2 regions of the Cytobacillus sp. IB215665 genome follow, and region 1 is predicted to be linked to the other one. Evidence: predicted binding sites of a transcription regulator. Region 1 holds the regulator's gene; the other holds the start of a gene.
What was found. Region 1 encodes NrdR, which represses ribonucleotide reductase genes. Its sites were predicted from a motif close to AACACNATATATNGTGTT; they were not measured.

Region 1 (10,312 bases):
AGTCTACTGTTATCATCTAGAGCAACTTGATCAACAGTAGCTTGAAGTATTTCACTTGGAATATTAATGGACTGTATAAGATCTTGTTGCTTTTTTTGTTCATCGTATTTTATTTTTTTATTACATTTATCATACTGTAAATCAATTGAATTTCCACTAATAACTAAAGTTGGCTCGTACCCTTTAATCATATTTGAACACTGGTCGAAAGATATACATTTCTGGCAATTTTTCGACTGGGTAATATATTCATATAATTTATTTAAGCTACGGTCAATCATATCTCCTGTTACTCTATCATGATGTTGATTTAAAAATTGTTGGATATCTGGATTTTGGAGTATTTCAGTTTTCATCTGATTTAACCGTAGTTGAAACTTATCATTTTGGAACAACTTAGACATCGTTTCGTTAATTCGCTCCACTCTTCTCCCCTCTTTTCCTATTTTGAATTTCCTTTATATTTCTTAATTCGCTCCTGAAGCTTTTGCCTTTCCATTTCAAAATCCACTTCTTCCACTTTTTCTTCACTTACCTGATCCTGCTTCTCTTCAACAAACCAATCAGGTAACAATTCTTTACGAACTGGTTTTCTTGCAGTCGAAGATCGTTTTTTGTTATTAGAATTTGCCCATGTTTGATATTGGCGATGCTCCTGCTTGGCTAACTCCATCGCTTGTTTCACGGTTTTAATATTTTTCCTTGACCAATGACTAGCTATCTTTTCAACGTAGCCTCTTGTGAGCTTCATGTCAGTACGAAGCAACACATAATAAATTAAGACGTTCACAACTCCTGGTAATAATTTCTGATTCACCATTACATCTTCAATAATTTGAAGGTCAGCAGCTGATGGTACAGAACCATCCGCAAGATCCATTAAAACCTTCTTTGGTGATATTAATTCAAGTTGTTTTATCAGTTGGTCTTCCTTTGTTTCTACCTGTTGATCATTCATTGTTCTTTGTGTGATCGGTTGTACTTGCTCGACAATAGAAGGTAGCCGATCACCATTCTCAAATTTATACCAGTCTCGTGCTTCTTTGCGAAGTTTCTCTATATCAATTTTATCATCCATAGTTAACGAGCTCATCGTAATTTTTTGCATTTCTATTGGGTCTATTTCATATAAAAACGATAGCTTTGTTATCATGTCTTTTACTTTATCAGTAATCGCCTTTTTTGGTACCATACTTTCGGATAAGCCAGCGAAAAATAAATTAAAATTAAATGTCTCTTGCAAATAAGTTGGTTCATTTTTTGCAGCATTATTGATATAGTTATTTCCTTCTTGAGGTAATAACTGTTCAATGATCTCATCGTTAGCATTAGATACCATTTCGGAAGGATGGATAGATTTAAAAATTTCATTAAATGATTTTGTTATCGGTGTATATTGAATACTGTCAATCTGTTTGTCTGAAAAGAAACGTTTTAGCTTTGCATATTTATTTTTTCCAACTCTATTATACAAAAAAACATTTAATACCCCGTCATTAAAAAATTGATCAGGAGATAATGGTGGTTGCAGCTCATAAATAAAATGACGAACATCATTTTCTTTTTTCTCATATGTTTTTAATAGTCCAATTCCCTCAAGCTTAAGCCTTTGTCTAAAGATTTCATGTAAATTACACTGCATAAGCCCCATTAAACTATGGTGTGTAGATTCTTCACTCCACAATCTATTTTCTTCAAGTTCAGCCCATAGAGTCATAAATAAACTATAAGCACCATTTTCAATTAATGGTTGATAGAGCAACGTTATTATTTTTCGATCAAACTCTTGTAATATCGTTTTACAACTCACATAATATCGATCTACAGGAATTAATTCTTTCCAATGATGTTCCACTATATAACCTAACCTTTCATAGATATTCTAACTATTCCTATGTCCAATATATTAAAAAAAGAGCTTGAAGAATATTCTTAAGCTCCTATCTAAATTTCTTTTTTTATTAGTTCTTTTAATTCTTCTATAAAAACGTTGATATCTTTAAATTGTCTGTAAACGGAAGCAAAACGAACGTATGATACTTCATCAATTTTGGCCAATTTTTCCATGACCATCTCACCTATCATCTCGCTACCTACCTCGGAATAACCTTGACTTCTTAAGTCCTTCTCAATGAAGTTGATGATCTCTTCTAATTGAGTTAAGGAAACAGGCCTTTTTTCACAAGCTTTAATAAGGCCACGTAGAATCTTTTCGCGACTGAATTCTTCTCTTGTTCCTTCTTTTTTAACAACGATAAGTGGTAATTCTTCCACCTTTTCAAACGTTGTAACACGATATTGACACACTTCACATTCACGTCTTCTTCTTATAGCGCGTCCTTCATCTACAGGCCGAGAATCTAATACCCTAGTTCCATTATGTTGACAAGAAGGGCATTTCATACAATCAGCTCCGTTCTTTTCTTGCTGAGTTTTTAATATAGGCTGCTTTCACATTAGTTGTTACTTATCGTAATAAGCTGTTTTCGTATAGAATATTGTTTTTCGTATTAACGTATACAGTTTTTCTTCTCTAAAGACTATGAAAAGCATATAATACATATCAGTTTCTCTAATGTAAGTATAAAAAGCAACAAAGTTTACGAAAAGAGCCTTAATAGAAGAGAACATAGCTTTCCTTAGGTTTCTTGTTCTCTATACTCTAATGATATAAAAAGACGAAACTAAGTACAAGCATAAAAATAAAGAGGTATATTCCTATACCCCTTTTTTTTGTTCGAACATTTATATAATTGTTATAGAACTTTTAATTTTGATTTTTGCACTTGCACTGGACCCATTCCACGAGGTAATTCAATATTTTCACGTGATTCAGCACCTAGAGCTTCTGCAATATGCTGTGCAGCAACATTAGGGTCAATACGATCACCACATGTATAAACGTCTATGCTAGCATAACCATGCTCGGGAAAGCTGTGTATTGTTAAATGAGATTCAGAAATAATTACAACACCACTTACTCCATGAGGAGCAAATTTATGGAAAGCAACTTCTCTAACTTCAGCACCTGACTTTAATGCTGCATCAACAAAAATCTTTTCAATTTCATTGATATCATTTAACTTTTCAAAATTACAACCCCACAGCTCAGAAATAACGTGTCTACCCATTGTTTCCATATGCTAGTCCCCCTTAAGCGATAAATATTATTCAGACATGAATTTCTTCTAACAGATATTTTTCATAACTACCACGGGGGAAAGTTAGTCCAAAGAGGTCCTAACCCTTTAAGTAGCTACAGTACCTAATCATCAAGAAGTTCACGAAAAATAGTATACTTTGTTTGTGTGATTTTTGCAACAACCTTTTCTATTTTTATTCGCGTAAGTTAAGGACGTATTTATTTGTGGTGATACTATTTACATTTTCCTTTTTAAAAACAAATATCCGATAAAACTTGTGGAAATAACAATAGCTGCACGTCAATTCCTCCAAAGTCTTATGATTAACTACAGAATGCCCTGAAGGTCTTCATGTGGATTTCAACGGCAAGTATAAGGCGAGTTCTTGATCTTGGAATAGATACTTTACTAAAACTTCCATTAGTATTGTGTCATCGGTAGACACAGTCCTTTCTCAGAAAAGCGATGCTCACTCAAAAAGATCATAACATCTCATAATATTTCCCTATCCGTTAAATTATATGGCAAAAAGTTTATTGAGATTGTAACTAAATAATATTTGCAATAGGATTATATCTCATTTCCTATTAGTAGGAACTCAATTACATGCATGTTATTTCTTAATATACAAACATCAATCCATGTGAAAACGCATTTGATAAATACTATCATCGTAAAGGTTGTTATTGTTATCCAAGTTTTATACGATTGTCATCGTTTAATTGAAGGAATGATGCCAAGAACCCTAAAAGAATTAGTAGCTTAAAAACAACTAGCTATACGAGGACAACCAAAGAAAAAAGAGTATATTTAAATAAACATACTCTTTGGCTATATAATCCATATCTTTTTGCTATTTTTATCCAACCTTCATTTCTGTTTTTTTCATCATTTCACATGCTACATATTTAACTAAATCTACAACTCGACATGAATAGCCCCACTCATTATCATACCAAGCAAGAATTTTTATTTTCCGATTGTTTAAAACCATCGTTGATAAACCATCAATGATCGAAGAATGGGGATTTGTATTGAAATCAACCGATACTAACGGCTCTGTTGTAAAATCAATAATCCCTTTTAAATAAGTATTAGATGCAATGATAAATGCATCATTTATTTCATCAATTGTTACATCTCTCTTTACATCCACGACTAAATCCACAAGTGATACGTTTGAAGTTGGGACACGTAACGCCATACCGTGTAATTTTCCTTTTAACTGCGGTAGAACAAGTGATAACGCTTTCGCAGCACCTGTACTTGTAGGAATAATTGATTGTGCACACGCACGCGCACGACGTAGATCTTTATGAGGATTGTCTATATTTTTTTGATCATTCGTATATGCATGTACTGTTGTCATTAAACCACTTTCTATTCCAAATTGTTCATCAATTATTTTGGCAACTGGCGCCAAGCAATTAGTTGTACATGATGCATTTGAAATAATATCGTGCTCTTCTGTATTAAATTTATTCTCATTTACTCCCATTACGACTGTAATATCTTCATTTTTTCCAGGTGCTGTTAATATTACTTTTTTTGCCCCTGCATCTAAATGTAAGCTAGCTTTAGCTCGGTCGTTAAATTGACCAGTAGCTTCAATAACAATATCTATATTAAGACTGCCCCAAGGTAATTCTTTTGGGTCACGTGTACTTAACAGCTTTATTCTTTTCCCATTTACGATGAGTGAGTCATTTTCTGCGACCACTTCACCATCAAATTTGCCATGATTCGTATCATACTTAATTAAATGTGCCAATGTTTCAGCTGGATAGCTAGCATTTATTGCAACTATTTCTAATTCGCTGTTTGTCATCGCTTGACGAAATACCATTCTTCCAATTCTTCCAAAACCATTAATCGCAATTCTTGCATTCATAATATTACTCCCCTCGAAAATAATGTTATACTTTTCATTACATTCGTGTAATTAGTATAACATAATTATCTAGAATTGTGATAATTAAAATACACATATTTTTTTCCAATATACAAAAAGACCCCCTACCTTTAAATCTACTGATAAGAAGTGGGGGAAAATATTCTTTAAACTTATGTTCTTTTCGTAAACTATGTTGGTCATAAACTAGAAGTGGCTTTATGTATACTTTAGTTAGTAAACGCTGAGTGGATAAGGAGAAAATTCTACTCATTGAAAAACCAATCCATATCCTATAATGGGAAAAGCCTTGAATCAAACTAAGATTGAATAGCTTGTTAATCAGGGAATATTTGTATATTCCAGTTTCGGAGGAGTTTATGGAGTTGTTCCTCAGTATTTAATTTGGAACTATTATTATTTAACACCGCACTAGCTAAAGGAATTTTATTTTTTAGAGGCATTTGCGAATTAATTCTAGCCTCAGCTTCATGCTTAGGGTAGTTATTTCTTTGCATTAGTCTATGTAATTGAACATCAGGGTCCACATATACAAGTAGCGTTTTGTCGACCATATCAGTTAATTTACTTTCAAACAATAACGGTATGTCTAAAATAACCACTTGTAAACCTTGTTTCAAATATTCATTCTTTCGTTCAAGCATCTTTTCACGTACAGCTGGATGCACGATACTATTCAATTGTTGCCTTTTTTCTTCATCATGAAAGATGATGTTACCTAATTTCTCTCTATCTAACTCTCCATTAGGTTGTGTAACCCTTTCTCCAAATGTTGCAATAATTTGTTTATACGCAGATTCACCAGCTGTGACTACTTCTCTTGCAATAATATCTGCATCAACTATAGGAAAGCCAAGTTTTTCAAGCATTTTTGCTACTGTGCTTTTACCGCTTGCTATTCCACCTGTTAATCCTATGATAAGTGTCATTACCGATCCCCCATTTTCTGCAAGTATATTATATATTCGGAATGGGTAGTAACCCCATTCCCCTTAGTTTTAACGTTATAACTTCCATATTCCTAAGACAATTAAAATAACTCCTGGTAAAAAAGAGAATTTTTTTACCCATGTTATTCCTGAAAATAAAATACCACTTTTTAACCCTAATGATAAAAAAAGCATGCTCATCAATGCAACCGAAGCAGCCATTAACATCGGGGAATAGCCTAAAAGAGCTGCTCCAAGCCCTGCACCAAACGCATCTAACGAAAGGGCTGCTCCGAGTAAGAATGCTTCAATACCAGTAATTGTTCCCGATTTGTCAAGATCAGCCGCCATCGGCTTTCTAAGAATATTAATAACTACACCTAACGACCTTATTTCCAAGTTAAATAAAATCTTTTCTTCATTCTCATCTAGCATATTTTTCGCAGGACGAAAAAACTGGAATAATACCCAAGCACCTATACATACAAGTACTACTGCACCAATTTTTTCAGCAATGCTTGGAGATAGTATCATTGAAATCATATTTCCAAAAAACATTGCTACACTTAAAGTAATTGCTGAACAGAATGCAATGATAATAATTGACTTTATTGGCAAACTCATTTTTCTCAAGCCATAAGTGAAGCCAACAGTAAAACTATCTAAACTAACTGCAAAAGCTAAAATTATGAGCGACATATATTGAACCATTGCATGAGCTCCTTCCGATTTAGCTACAGTAGTATATGGAAGAAGCCCATCCAAAGTTCAAAAAGAAGCTCTATGTTTTTTTATACAGCTGTTTTAAAACGACTGTTGTTTTTCGCACAAAAAATAAACACGTATTTGAAAAGGTTTCGTGGCATCTTTTCTTCTATAAAATTGACGACTGTTGCGTGTAACAACATTTTAATCTTCTATTTTACGAACAATAACAACAAAGTTAATGAAAAGAGCCTTTTGTCACTGTTGATTGTATGTAAAAAATGCAGACTACAACAAAATACACTTGAACAGATAATCAACTTTTTGCTTGACAGTTCGGACAATAAAATGATGAACGCTGATCTATTTTTAGGTTTTCAATAGGAACCCCACATTCAGGACAAAAATCTTTATTATAAACCATATGCAGCTCTTGGAATGTCCCTTTTTTCCCTTCGGAATTTACATAATCTCTTATAGATGAACCTCCTAGTTTTATTGCAAGTTCAAATGTTTCTTTAATGTGAACTAATAATTCTAACAGCTTTTCATCTGAAATCTCTCCAACAGATGTTAATGGGTTTAGCTTAGCTTTATAAAGACATTCAGATGCGTATATATTTCCCACACCTTGTATGACATTTGGTTGCATAATTACACGTTTTATTGGTTTATTAATGAAAGTTTTATTTCTTATTATTTCCAAAAAAAGCTTTGGAGCATCTTCAGAAGCTGGATCGGGACCAACCTCTTGAAGAGGTCGATAAGCAGTATACTCTTGTTCATTCAAAGCACCCATCCATCCAAATCTCCTTTGATCTGAATAAACCATTAATGACTCGTCGTTTAATTTAAATATGAGATGAACATGTTTTCGATAATTTGGTGCAATTTCATCTAAGTTGTTTACATGAAAAATAGCACCTGTCATCCCAAGATGAGTGACTAAGTATAAGGTGGAAATATCAACTTGATTTATATTGAAAATTAGGTACTTACCTTTCCTTTCAAGTTTTTCTATACTTCCTCCTTCTAGTCGTTGAGAAAATGTTTCAACTTCTTGCCTTCCTATTTTTCTTAAGGGCATAGTAATCTTCGGATGTAAAACAGATACCTCTGAAATTATTTTGCCTAATACTTTGGGCTCTATTGAGTTTAAAACTTGTTGTACTTCAGGTCCTTCCGGGATGAGGAACTCCTCCTTTCAAACCATTCCCAATATGCTTTACCACTACTTTGCATCATACCATGTAGGCCCATATGAGTAATCAACCTTAAGTGGAACAGTTAATTCTACTGCACTCTCCATGACATCAGGAACAAGTTGTTTCAGTATTTCTATTTCTTCTTGTGGTGCTTCAAAGATTAATTCATCGTGGACTTGAAGTAGCAGCTTTGCTTCTAAACCCTCGTGGTGCAAGCGATTAGCCATTTTGATCATGGCCAATTTAATAATATCGGCTGCACTTCCTTGAATTGGTGTGTTCATTGCAGTTCGTTCAGCAAAGCTTCTCACATTAAAATTCCTACTCGTTATTTCAGGAATATAACGTCTTCTTTGTAATAGGGTTGATACATAACCTTTTTGTTTTGCCTCTTGAATGATATCATCCATATAGTTTTTCACACCAGGGAAGCTATCAAAGTAACGCTGGATAAAGTTTGCTGCCTCTTTTCTAGTAATCCCAAGATTTTGAGATAGGCCATAGTCACTGATCCCATAAACAATTCCAAAATTCACAGCTTTTGCTTGCCTACGCATATTTGATGTTATATCATTTTCATTTACATGAAACACATCCATCGCAGTTTTCGTATGTATATCTAAATCTTGATTAAATGCAGCAATTAAATTAGCATCATTTGCAATATGTGCTAACACCCTTAACTCAATTTGTGAGTAATCTGCAGCAAAGATGACCCAATCCTCTTTAGAAGAAACAAAAGCTTGCCTAATTTTTCGTCCTTCTTCTAATCTTATTGGTATGTTTTGTAAGTTAGGGTCAATTGAACTCAATCTCCCTGTCTGTGTTAAAACTTGATTAAATCGCGTATGGATTTTCGATGTATCTTTATGTACAACCTTTAATAATCCATCAATATATGTTGATTTCAGTTTACCTAATTGTCGATAATGTAAAATTTCATCAATAATGTTATGTTTAGTTTTTAGTTTCTCAAGAACGTCAGCAGAAGTAGAGTAGCCAGTTTTCGTCTTCTTAATAACAGGTAAGTTTAATTTCTCAAATAAAATAACACCTAATTGTTTAGGAGAATTAATGTTAAAGCTCTCACCAGCTAGTTCATATATTGCATGCTCTAAGTTAGATAATTGCTTCGTTAGCTCATCTCCCATTAGTTTAAGCTTGTCTATGTTCACATTTACACCGATTTCTTCCATTTTTGCTAATATAGAAGAAAGTGGCATTTCCAAATTAAGTAATAAATCTAATTGTTCATTTTCTTGCAAATCATTTATAAGGTGATCCTTCATTTTATATAGAGCATTTGCTTTACGTATGATGTGTTCCATCAACTGTTGTTGCTCGGGAATTTTTCTCTTGGCACCCTTTCCATAAACTTGTTCATCAGTTAATATTTCTGACATACCATAACGTTTTGCTATACTTGTGACCTCATCATTCGTATCGGAAGGATCTAATATATATGAAGCAATAATTGAATCGAAATCAATCCCTGCTAATTGTATGCCTTTCCAATGTAAAGAAACAATTGCTTTTTTTCCATCAAAAACAGTTTTCTTCATTTCCTCATTTTTTGCCCATTCTTTAAACATATTAGAACTTACTGCTACTTCTGTAGGAATAAAATAGCGCCCATTCGTATTTTCAATTGCAATACCTAAAATATCTCCCAAATGATAGTTTTCTTCTAATACCTCAACAACTAATGAACAATGATCAGCTAGCATATCTTGAGTTACCTCAGTAGCAACTGTAAATTCTATGTCTTTAAGCTCCTCTTGGTTAACCTCCGTAGAGTAGCCAAGTTTCGATAACATTGATTCAAAACCTAAATCTTTATAAATGTCACTTACTTTTTCTTTATCTATCCCCTTAAAATTAGCATCATTAACAGTGATACTAAGAGGAGCTTCACAGTTGATAGTAGCTAACTCCTTACTCAATACTGCAAGCTCTCTATTATCAGTTAATTTTTCCTTTAACTTTTTTCCACTTACTTGATCAATTGATGCAAGCACTTGTTCCACTGTTCCAAATTCTTTTAATAGCTTTAATGCAGTCTTTTCTCCAACTCCTGGTACTCCAGGAATATTATCTGAACTATCTCCCATTAAGCCTTTTAAATCAATGATTTGAGCAGGTTTAATACCATATTTTTCTGCAATAAACTCAGGTGTATACGCGTCAACATCGGTAATACCCTTACGAGTAATATTAACAGTAACATTACTTGTAGAAAGCTGGGTTAAATCTTTATCACCTGTGATGACTTTAACATTAAAACCATCCTGTTCAGCTTGTTTTGATAAAGTGCCAATTATATCGTCTGCTTCATAATTTTCGAGCTCATAGCGAGTAATTTGATAGGCATCTAATAGTTCTCTAATAAATGGAAATTGTTCAGATAACTCTGGAGGA
Region 2 (10,312 bases), 320 kb from region 1:
TCTCAGGCAAAAAGACTTCTACTTGACGCAACTCTGGAGAATGTTCTTCATTTTTTGCGGCAGTGAAGTATTACATAGCGAAAATGATGAACTACCAAAGGGGCAAGCTTTATTGAACGAACAAAATCGAATCAATAAGGTAAACTTTCAGGTACCAGGACAGAGATCTTCACAAATATATTGTGGAGTTACTCTGTCTTTTTTTGCATGTGCATTTCGGTAACGTTTGTATGTCCAAGCGCTTAGCTACTCGAGGTCACTTCACCATATCACCTGAAGGTAAATGCCGCCTTCAAGTAATATGCCTCCAGTGCTTGTTGGGGATAAACAAGACGCTTACGCATTTAATTATTACAAAGGGGAGGAAATAATATGTCTCAATTAAAGCGTACACCTCTGTTTGAAGTATACGAACAATCTGGTGCTAAAACGATCGATTTTGGTGGCTGGGATTTACCAGTACAATTTTCTAGTATTTTAGAGGAACATGAAGCAGTACGAACGCGTGCGGGACTTTTTGATGTATCGCATATGGGGGAAATCACTGTTAAAGGTGAAGGTAGTTTAGCATATTTGCAAAAAATGATGACAAATGATGTATCAAAGTTAAAGAATGGAAGTGCTCAATACACAGCAATGTGTTATGAAGATGGAGGAACAGTAGACGATTTATTAATATATAAAAAGTCTGATAACAATTTTTTGCTCGTTGTAAATGCAGCGAATATAACTAAAGATTATGAGTGGTTACAATCACACCTTTTCGGGGATGTTGTTCTAGAAAATATTTCAGCGAATGTTGCACAGCTTGCTATACAGGGACCATTAGCGGAGAATGTTCTTCAAAAACTAACATCAACGAATCTACAAGACATTAAGTTTTTTAAATTTCTCGATAATGTAGATTTGAAAGGATATAAAGCCCTTGTGTCTCGAACAGGTTATACTGGGGAAGATGGGTTTGAAATATATTGCGATAACGAAGATTCTATCCATATTTGGAAAGAAATCCTTGAAGAAGGTAAGCCTGAAGGGATTCAGCCATGTGGACTTGGAGCGCGTGATACACTTCGTTTTGAAGCTAACCTACCATTATATGGCCAAGAACTTTCAAAAGATATTTCACCGTTGGAAGCTGGCATAGGCTTTGCTGTTAAGGTGAACAAAGATGTTGATCATTTTTTAGGGAAGCAACGGTTAGTTGAGCAAAAAAATGAGGGTATAGTACGCAAGTTAGTCGGTATTGAAATGATTGACAAAGGCATTCCGAGACATGGTTATGATGTGTATATAGGAGACGAAAGAATCGGTGAGGTAACTACTGGAACTCAATCACCAACTCTTAAGAAAAATGTTGGTCTCGCCTTGCTGAAAACTGAATTTACTGAACTAGGAACAGAAGTTGAAGTTCAAGTTCGAAAACGAAAATTGAGAGCAATAGTAGTTTCAACGCCGTTATATAAACGTCCAAAAAAATAAGTACTTTATAGAAGAGAGGGGTAAAGTTATGAAACATCGCTATTTACCAATGACTGAACATGATAAAAAAGAGATGCTTGAAGCTATTGGAGTTAGCTCAATTGATGAACTTTTTAATGATATTCCAGAAGGTGTTCGATTTAATGGGGAATACAATATTAAACAAGCCTCTTCTGAACCTGAATTAACACGAGAGATGGCTGCGCTTGCTGAAAAAAATGCCAATACACAAACGCACGCGTCTTTTCTAGGTGCAGGAGTCTATAGCCATTATATGCCAATTATAGTAGACCATGTTATTTCTCGGTCAGAATTTTACACAGCTTATACACCATACCAACCAGAAATTTCTCAAGGAGAACTGCAAGCCATCTTTGAATTTCAAACGATGATTTGTGAATTAACAGGGATGGATGTAGCCAATTCTTCAATGTATGATGGCGGAACAGCACTTGCTGAAGCAGCAATGTTAAGTGCAGGACATACACGTAAGAAGAAAGTACTCGTTTCAAAGACGGTGCACCCTGAATCAATCGAAGTATTGAAAACTTATGCTAAGGGACAGCGTATCGAAGTTGTTGAAATACCAGCAAATAACGGTGTAACTGATGTCCGTGAACTAGCAAAAGAAATGGATGATACGGTTGCTTCAGTAATTGTACAATACCCTAATTTCTTTGGACAAATTGAACCATTAAAAGAAATAGAAGAAATAGCACATTCAGAAAAAAGTATGTTTGTAGTATCGAGTAATCCATTATCATTAGGGGCTTTAACACCACCAGGTGCCTTCGGGGCAGATATTGTTATTGGTGATGCACAAGTATTTGGCATACCTACCCAATATGGTGGTCCGCATTGTGGATATTTTGCGGTCACTTCGAAACTTATGAGGAAAGTCCCTGGACGCCTTGTTGGTCAAACAGTGGATGAAGATGGACGCCGTGGTTTTGTTTTAACACTTCAAGCACGTGAGCAACATATTCGTAGAGATAAAGCAACGTCGAATATTTGTTCAAATCAAGCGTTAAATGCGTTAGCAGCCTCTGTTGCAATGACCGCCCTTGGGAAAAAAGGTGTTAAACATATGGCAACTCAAAACATACAAAAATCGCAATATGCAAAAAATCAACTTAAAGCGCATGGTTTTGAAATAGCATTTGAAGGTCCTTTCTTTAATGAATTTGTCATTAAATTACGAAAATCAGTAAAAGAAATCAATCGTAAGCTATTAGATAAAGGGATTATCGGCGGATACGATTTAGGTAAAGATTTTGCTGAGCTAGAGAATCATATGTTAGTAGCGGTTACCGAGCTACGTACAAAGGCAGAGATTGATACATTTGTGAAGGAATTGGGGGATGACAATGAATAATCAAGAGCAACCATTAATTTTTGAGTTATCCAAGCAAGGGAGAATTGGTTACAGCTTACCAGATTTAGATGTCCCTAATATAAATGTTAATGATGTTTTACCTAATGATTATATAAGGGTAGATGAGCCAGAGTTACCAGAGGTGTCTGAATTAGACATTATGCGCCATTACACAGCTTTATCAAATCGGAATCATGGAGTTGATTCAGGGTTTTACCCACTAGGTTCTTGTACGATGAAGTATAATCCAAAAATTAATGAAAATGTGGCGCGATTTAGTGGATTTGCAAACATCCATCCTTTACAAGATGAGGGTACAGTACAAGGGGCACTTGAGCTCATGTATGATTTACAAGAGCATTTAGTAGAAATTACTGGGATGGATGCTGTAACATTACAGCCTGCAGCTGGTGCACATGGTGAATGGACAGGGTTAATGATGATCCGTGCTTATCATGAAGCAAACAATGATTTTAATCGAACAAAGGTCATCGTACCAGATTCAGCACACGGTACTAATCCTGCATCAGCAACAGTAGCAGGCTTGGAAACTGTAACAGTAAAATCTGATGACAATGGGCTAGTTGACCTTGAAGATTTAAAGCGTGTTGTTGGACAAGATACTGCAGCGTTAATGCTAACAAACCCAAATACGTTAGGACTATTTGAAGAAAATATTATTGAAATGGCGGAGATTGTCCATGGAGCTGGAGGGAAGCTTTATTACGATGGTGCTAATTTAAATGCGGTGTTAAGTAAAGCACGACCTGGCGATATGGGATTTGATGTTGTTCATTTAAACCTTCATAAGACATTTACAGGTCCACATGGTGGAGGTGGACCAGGTTCAGGGCCAGTTGGAGTTAAAGAAGACTTGCTTCCTTTTCTACCAAAACCAGTATTAATAAAAGATGAAACAGGCTTTACATTCGATTACTATCGCCCACAAGCTATTGGTAGAGTTAAACCTTTCTACGGAAATTTCGGAATCAACGTTCGTGCTTATACGTACATCAGATCAATGGGTCCTGATGGATTGAATGCAGTTACCGAATATGCTGTGTTAAATGCAAATTATATGATGCGACGTCTTGCACCACATTTTGATCTACCTTTCGATAAGCATTGTAAGCATGAGTTTGTATTATCTGGAAAACGTCAAAAAAAATTAGGCGTGCGTACACTTGATATCGCTAAGCGGTTGTTGGATTTTGGCTACCATCCACCTACAATTTATTTTCCATTAAATGTAGAAGAATGTATAATGATCGAGCCTACAGAAACGGAATCGAAGGAGACACTCGATGCTTTTATTGAAGCGATGATCCAAATAGCAAATGAAGCAGAGGAGAATCCAGAAATTGTTCAAGAAGCACCACATACAACAGTTGTAAAACGATTAGATGAGACAATTGCAGCCCGTAAGCCGATACTAAGATATAAAAAATAACGAAAACAAAGGATTCACCAATTATTGGAGAATCCTTTGTTTTTTCTTAAGCTCTTTTTGTAAATTAATGTTGCTATTGTTCCATAGAGCAAGGGTGTTATGAACTACATAATTAAAAAATCAATGATAAAAAAGCCTTATCTTATTTAACTAATACTTTATAAGAGATTTTGAACAGGATGATTGAAGAATTGTAGGTGTGTTATACTTTTAATTATTTTTTTACTTTAATTTTTCCAGACCATTTCTTAAATCCGCCTTTTAAATGGTAAAGGTCTTTAAATCCTTTTCTTCTCAATGTTTGTGCAGCTCTACCACTTCTAATACTGCTTTGGCAATATAAATATACAGGTTTATCAGGTCTAAGTTCATTAATTCGCATTTTCAATTGTGACAATGGAATATTTCTAGCACCTAATATATGCCCACCTTCAAATTCATTTTGCTCACGTACATCTATTAATTGAGCTTTTCGATATCCCTCACGAAATTGCTCCTCAGTTAATGAAGTTAATATTCTTCTGCGGTATACCGTCATAATTACAAAGTAAACGAGCACAGCACCAACGATAATTAATAATAGTTCCACGAGATCTACCCCTTTTCTTCTCTTTCTATCGACATACATTATTATATAAGGCTAGGCTTTGATTAGTAAAGGAAATCCTTATTGCTTTTCAAATATATCTTACATTTGGTAGACTATAGACACGCAAAAGAAAGCTAAATAAAAGAGGTAGAGATATGAAAGAAAAATGGCGGTTTATCGATTCTGGAAATTGTTCACCAGCATTTAATATGGCATTAGATGAAGCATTATTGGAATGGCATAGCCAAGGTAAGATTCCTCCTACTATTCGTTTTTATGGCTGGTCTCCTCCAACGTTATCAATTGGTTATTTCCAAAAAATAGAGAGAGAAATTGACTTAAATGCTGTAAAAAAACACGGGTTAGGATTTGTAAGAAGGCCTACTGGTGGTAGAGGGGTACTTCATGACAATGAATTAACATATAGTGTAATTGTTTCAGAGAAATATCCTAATATGCCTCATTCAGTAACTGAAGCTTACAGAGTCATATCTGAAGGGTTATTAGAAGGTTTTAAAAAGCTTGGCTTAGATGCATATTTTGCTATTCCAAAATCAGAGGAAGAGCGAAGCAGCTTGAAAAATCCACGATCTTCGGTTTGCTTTGATGCACCTTCTTGGTATGAGTTAGTCGTTGAAGGAAGAAAAGTAGCTGGGAGTGCACAAACGAGACAAAAAGGGGTTATCCTCCAACATGGTTCGATATTACTTGATTTAGATGAAGATGTGCTCTTTAGTCTTTTTAAATATCCTAATGAACGTGTTAAAGAAAGGTTACAAAGACAGTTTAAAAATAAAGCTGTTGCAATCAATGAATTAAGGGAAGAGGAAGTTACAATAGGAGAGGCGAAATCTGCGTTTAAAGCAGGGTTTGCAAAAGGGTTAAATATTGATTTAGAACCGTATGAATTAACGCAAGATGAATTAGCGTATGTAAATGATATAGCAACAAAACGATATGAGAATGATGAATGGAATTTTCGCAAATAACTGAAGGTTCTTTTCGTTAAAGGTGTAAAGATAACACAACTATTAGTTCTATATGTGCTAGAAGCAGTTCGAAAACAGTCTCACTAAATAATTTTTCGCATTAATTGTTGCTTTTCGTTTTTGAGCTAAATACGATAATGGCATTCTTCTGTACAACGAAGATTAACATTTAAAATCATTTCGGTTAATGATTTGGTAACAATAGCAACGAGAAGAGTTTAATAAATTGAAGAGGGTAACTCAGGATGGCTTGTCTTATACCCTATATGCTGTATATAAAGGAGGTATACACCTTATTATTATACAAGATATAGGGTATGAGATATGTCTTTCGTTTATGAGTTATCCTCTTTTCTTTGGCTTCTTGTTGTTCTTTTTCCAAAACTCTAATAAAACACGCCATCTTTTTTTAAAAAATTCTACGAACTCTACTTTTATTTTTGTAGATTCTGCAACATTAAATTGACAATTCATTGATAAAACAGCCTATTTGGGACATACTTCCTACGGATAAAATAATGCAACTTCTAAATTAGTTAGAAATTCGTATATTAAACTACATATGCGACTGTTTTCTTCATTTTTCTATGATATGTGTTCTTTTTTTTGTTTGACAAATCATAGAACACTTGACCTAGAATCAATATGTAGTATTAAATCATTTAAATGTAACACTATATATTGATTGGTTGACTGAAATATGGTAAATTATCAATGACATCATTTTTATAACATATGAACAAAAATACTTCGTGAGAATGTACATACAAAATAGTGATATTAATAAAGGGAGTTGTAGCAATGACTGTTGTGCTAAAAGAGAAAATGAAAGTGAACGTAGAGAGATTAAATAAGGATATTCAACTTTATCCCCAAGTTCATCAAATTTCACCAGACATGAAGTTAACGCACAAAGGGGTTTCAAGGCTTGTAATGCTTGATCGGTACTCGTTTAAAGATACTGAAAAAGTTACTTTATCAGCAGGTGATTTTGTGGTGTTAACAATTAAGGAAGACCCGAAATTTCCCGCCCGTGGCCTTGGGTTTATTGAAGAGATTGATTGGAAGAACAAATTTGCACAAGTAAGGATCGAGGAAGAATATCGTGGTGCACTTGAACGTGCTGAAGAAATTGAAACAGGCATTGTAAAACGCTCACTAGATGTAATTGAAAAGCCGCTGGAAATTTATTATGAACAAATAGCAAAGCGTAATGCAAATGGACTTGCATCCGTTGAATCAAATGAAGAAAAGCGTAAAGAGTGGTTTGAAAAGTATTATGATGAATTAGTTAACCTGAACTTTGTCCCAGCAGGAAGAGTGTTGTATGGTGCAGGTGCTAACACTGATGTGACATACTTTAATTGTTACGTTATGCCATTTGTTCAAGATTCACGTGAAGGTATATCTGAACATCGTAAGCAAGTGATGGAGATTATGAGTCGTGGTGGTGGTGTTGGTACAAACGGTTCCACATTAAGGCCCCGCAATACTTTAGCAAAGGGCGTAAACGGTAAATCATCAGGGTCAGTATCTTGGTTAGATGATATTGCAAAGCTAACTCACCTTGTTGAGCAAGGGGGATCACGTCGAGGAGCACAGATGATTATGTTAGCTGATTGGCACCCAGATATTATTGAATTCATCATCTCGAAAATGCAAAATCCACGTATTTTGAGATTTTTATTAGAAAATACAAGTGACGAAACAATTATAAAGTGTGCTCAAGATAAACTTAAGTTTAATCGTTTGACAGAGCAAGATAAAGCAATGTACCAAGGGATTGTTAACTATAAAAACATGCCTGGTCTTGGTGGCTTTACAACAGAGATTATTCATGACGCTGAAGAGAAATTACAAGAAAATGGGACTTACAGTGTGCATAACTCAGAGTTTTTAACTGGAGCTAACATTTCAGTATGTTTAACGAAAGAGTTTATGGAAGCAGTTGAAGCAGACGGTTATTATGATCTTCGGTTCCCAGATGTAGAAAGTTATAATGAAAAAGAAATGCAAGAATATAATGAGAATTGGCATAAAATAGGTGATGTAAGGAAATGGGAAGAGTTAGGGTATAAAGTTCGTGTATATCGTAAAATTAAAGCAAAAGAACTTTGGAATTTAATTAATATTTGTGCTACCTACTCTGCCGAACCAGGTATTTTCTTCATAGATAATGCAAATGACATGACTAATGCAAAAGCTTATGGACAACAGGTTGTAGCAACAAACCCTTGTGGAGAACAGCCTCTTGCCCCTTATTCAGTTTGTAACCTTGCAGCTGTTAACTTAGCAGAAATGGCCGATAAAAATACGAAGACTGTGAATTTTGATAAACTGAAACAAACTGTTGAAGTAGGCGTTAGAATGCAAGACAATGTTATTGATGCTACACCATATTTCTTGCAGGAAAATAAGAAACAAGCATTAGGGGAACGTCGTGTCGGTTTAGGTGTTATGGGACTACATGACCTGCTTATTTATTGTGAAACAGAGTACGGGTCAAAGGCTGGTGACGATCTAATAGATCAGGTATTTGAAGTAATTGCAACAACTGCTTATCGCACTTCAGTGGAACTAGCGAAGGAGAAAGGAAGCTTTCCATTTCTTGTTGGTGAAACTGAAAAAGATACGATTAGTTTGCGAACAGCCTTCACAGAAACTGGTTATATGAAACGTATGCCTGAAGATATAAAAGAAAATATTAAAAAATATGGTATTAGGAACTCTCACTTATTAACTGTAGCGCCAACAGGAAGTACAGGGACGATGGTTGGTGTATCAACAGGACTTGAACCTTATTTTTCATTCTCTTACTTTAGAAGTGGAAGATTAGGAAAATTCATTGAAGTAAAAGCAGATATCGTTCAAGAATATTTAGATGAAAATCCACATGTAGATGCAAATGATTTGCCAAACTGGTTTATTTCAGCGATGGAACTTTCTCCTCAAGCACATGCGGATGTACAATGTACTATTCAGCACTGGATCGATAGCTCGATTAGTAAAACAGTAAATGCACCACGTGGATATACTGTTGAGCAAGTTGAGAAGGTATATGAACGCTTATATAAAGGTGGTGCAAAAGGCGGGACAGTTTATGTCGACGGAAGTAGAGATGCACAAGTACTTACTTTAAAAGCTGAAGAAAATACTGTTGATAAGAAAGGTGCGGAAATTCCTGAACGTGATTCTGTAAAAAGCCACGTAGTCTTAGTAGATACAATTAATGATTTACGCTCGACTGATGTAACAATTGGCTCTGAAATTGGTAATACATGTCCTGTTTGTCGTAAAGGAACAGTCGAAGACCTTGGGGGTTGTAATACTTGTACTAATTGTGGTGCACAATTAAAATGTGGACTATAACGAGATAACACTACTATACTCAACTAGTTAGCAAGGATGGATGTTTACATACTCCATCCTTTTTCTTTCTTATAGCTAAGCTCTTTTCATAAACGCTGTTCTATTGTTCTCAAATTACGATAAAAAGTGGTTTTATATGTTAATCATTGTTGTACAGAAAGAAAATGGTTGACTACGTGTTTATTTCTTAATCCGAAAAACAACAATCAATGCGAAAACAGCATATGAAAAAAACAAGTGAAATTCCCTTGTAACACTTCTTCATATATTGTACACTTTTAATGATTATTGTTATAAAAATGGAGTAATTGGAGGGTATATCATGCCTACACCAAGTATGGAAGATTATATAGAACAGATCTATATTTTAATAAAAGATAAGGGTTATGCGAGAGTTTCAGATATTGCCGAAGCTTTGTCTGTACATCCCTCCTCAGTTACAAAAATGGTACAAAAACTAGACAAAGATGAATATCTCATATATGAAAAATATCGAGGATTAATGTTGACTACAAAAGGAAAGAAAATCGGTAAACGCTTAGTTGATCGCCATGAATTGTTAGAACAATTTTTACGAATTATCGGTGTAAATGAAAGTGAAATTTACAATGATGTTGAGGGCATTGAACATCATTTAAGCTGGAATGCAATCGACAGGATTGGTGACGTTGTACAATATTTTGAAGAAGATGCAAATAGAGTTGAATCCTTAAAGCGTATTCAACAGAAAACAGATGAGAATCCTTCATAAAATAAGAGTAAGAATATGCGTTTCATCCCCATGTCAGCTTAACTAAAAAAAGAATTAAGTTAGAGAGGCCTTTTCTCGATATTTAATCGGGAAGAGGCCTTTAATTTTCTCTTTAAACTTTCTCAAATATACGATTCTAAACCCATTAACTGTCAGGAGTGCTTTAATCCTTGCTTTTGAGTGTTCTACACACAATTTCCCTATTTCAAGCAACTTTTGATACAAGCGGTATCACTACAATTTTTCTACTTATTAAGAGGATGTATCCGTGCTGTTTTGTTCTAATTGATTCTACTTCTGATTAGACATG

Region 2: the regulator NrdR is predicted to act here: its motif matches at 6,553-6,570, upstream of SLH52_RS03735 (vitamin B12-dependent ribonucleotide reductase).

What each region holds. Positions count from the first base shown of each region.
Region 1 covers NZ_JAXBME010000002.1:31,110-41,421, reverse strand. Annotated here, with positions in the region: gene dnaI (primosomal protein DnaI) at 1-425, opposite strand, end outside; gene SLH52_RS02230 (replication initiation and membrane attachment family protein) at 443-1,855, opposite strand; gene nrdR (transcriptional regulator NrdR) at 1,945-2,403, opposite strand; gene speD (adenosylmethionine decarboxylase) at 2,757-3,140, opposite strand; gene SLH52_RS02215 (glyceraldehyde-3-phosphate dehydrogenase) at 4,003-5,034, opposite strand; gene coaE (dephospho-CoA kinase) at 5,373-5,984, opposite strand; gene ytaF (sporulation membrane protein YtaF) at 6,060-6,695, opposite strand; gene mutM (bifunctional DNA-formamidopyrimidine glycosylase/DNA-(apurinic or apyrimidinic site) lyase) at 7,006-7,878, opposite strand; gene polA (DNA polymerase I) at 7,921-10,312, opposite strand, start outside.
Region 2 covers NZ_JAXBME010000002.1:353,786-364,097, forward strand. Annotated here, with positions in the region: glycine riboswitch at 1-28, shown strand, start outside; gene gcvT (glycine cleavage system aminomethyltransferase GcvT) at 373-1,479, shown strand; gene gcvPA (aminomethyl-transferring glycine dehydrogenase subunit GcvPA) at 1,508-2,854, shown strand; gene gcvPB (aminomethyl-transferring glycine dehydrogenase subunit GcvPB) at 2,847-4,304, shown strand; gene SLH52_RS03725 (rhodanese-like domain-containing protein) at 4,519-4,842, opposite strand; gene SLH52_RS03730 (biotin/lipoate A/B protein ligase family protein) at 5,049-5,882, shown strand; gene SLH52_RS03735 (vitamin B12-dependent ribonucleotide reductase) at 6,684-9,251, shown strand; gene mntR (transcriptional regulator MntR) at 9,574-10,002, shown strand.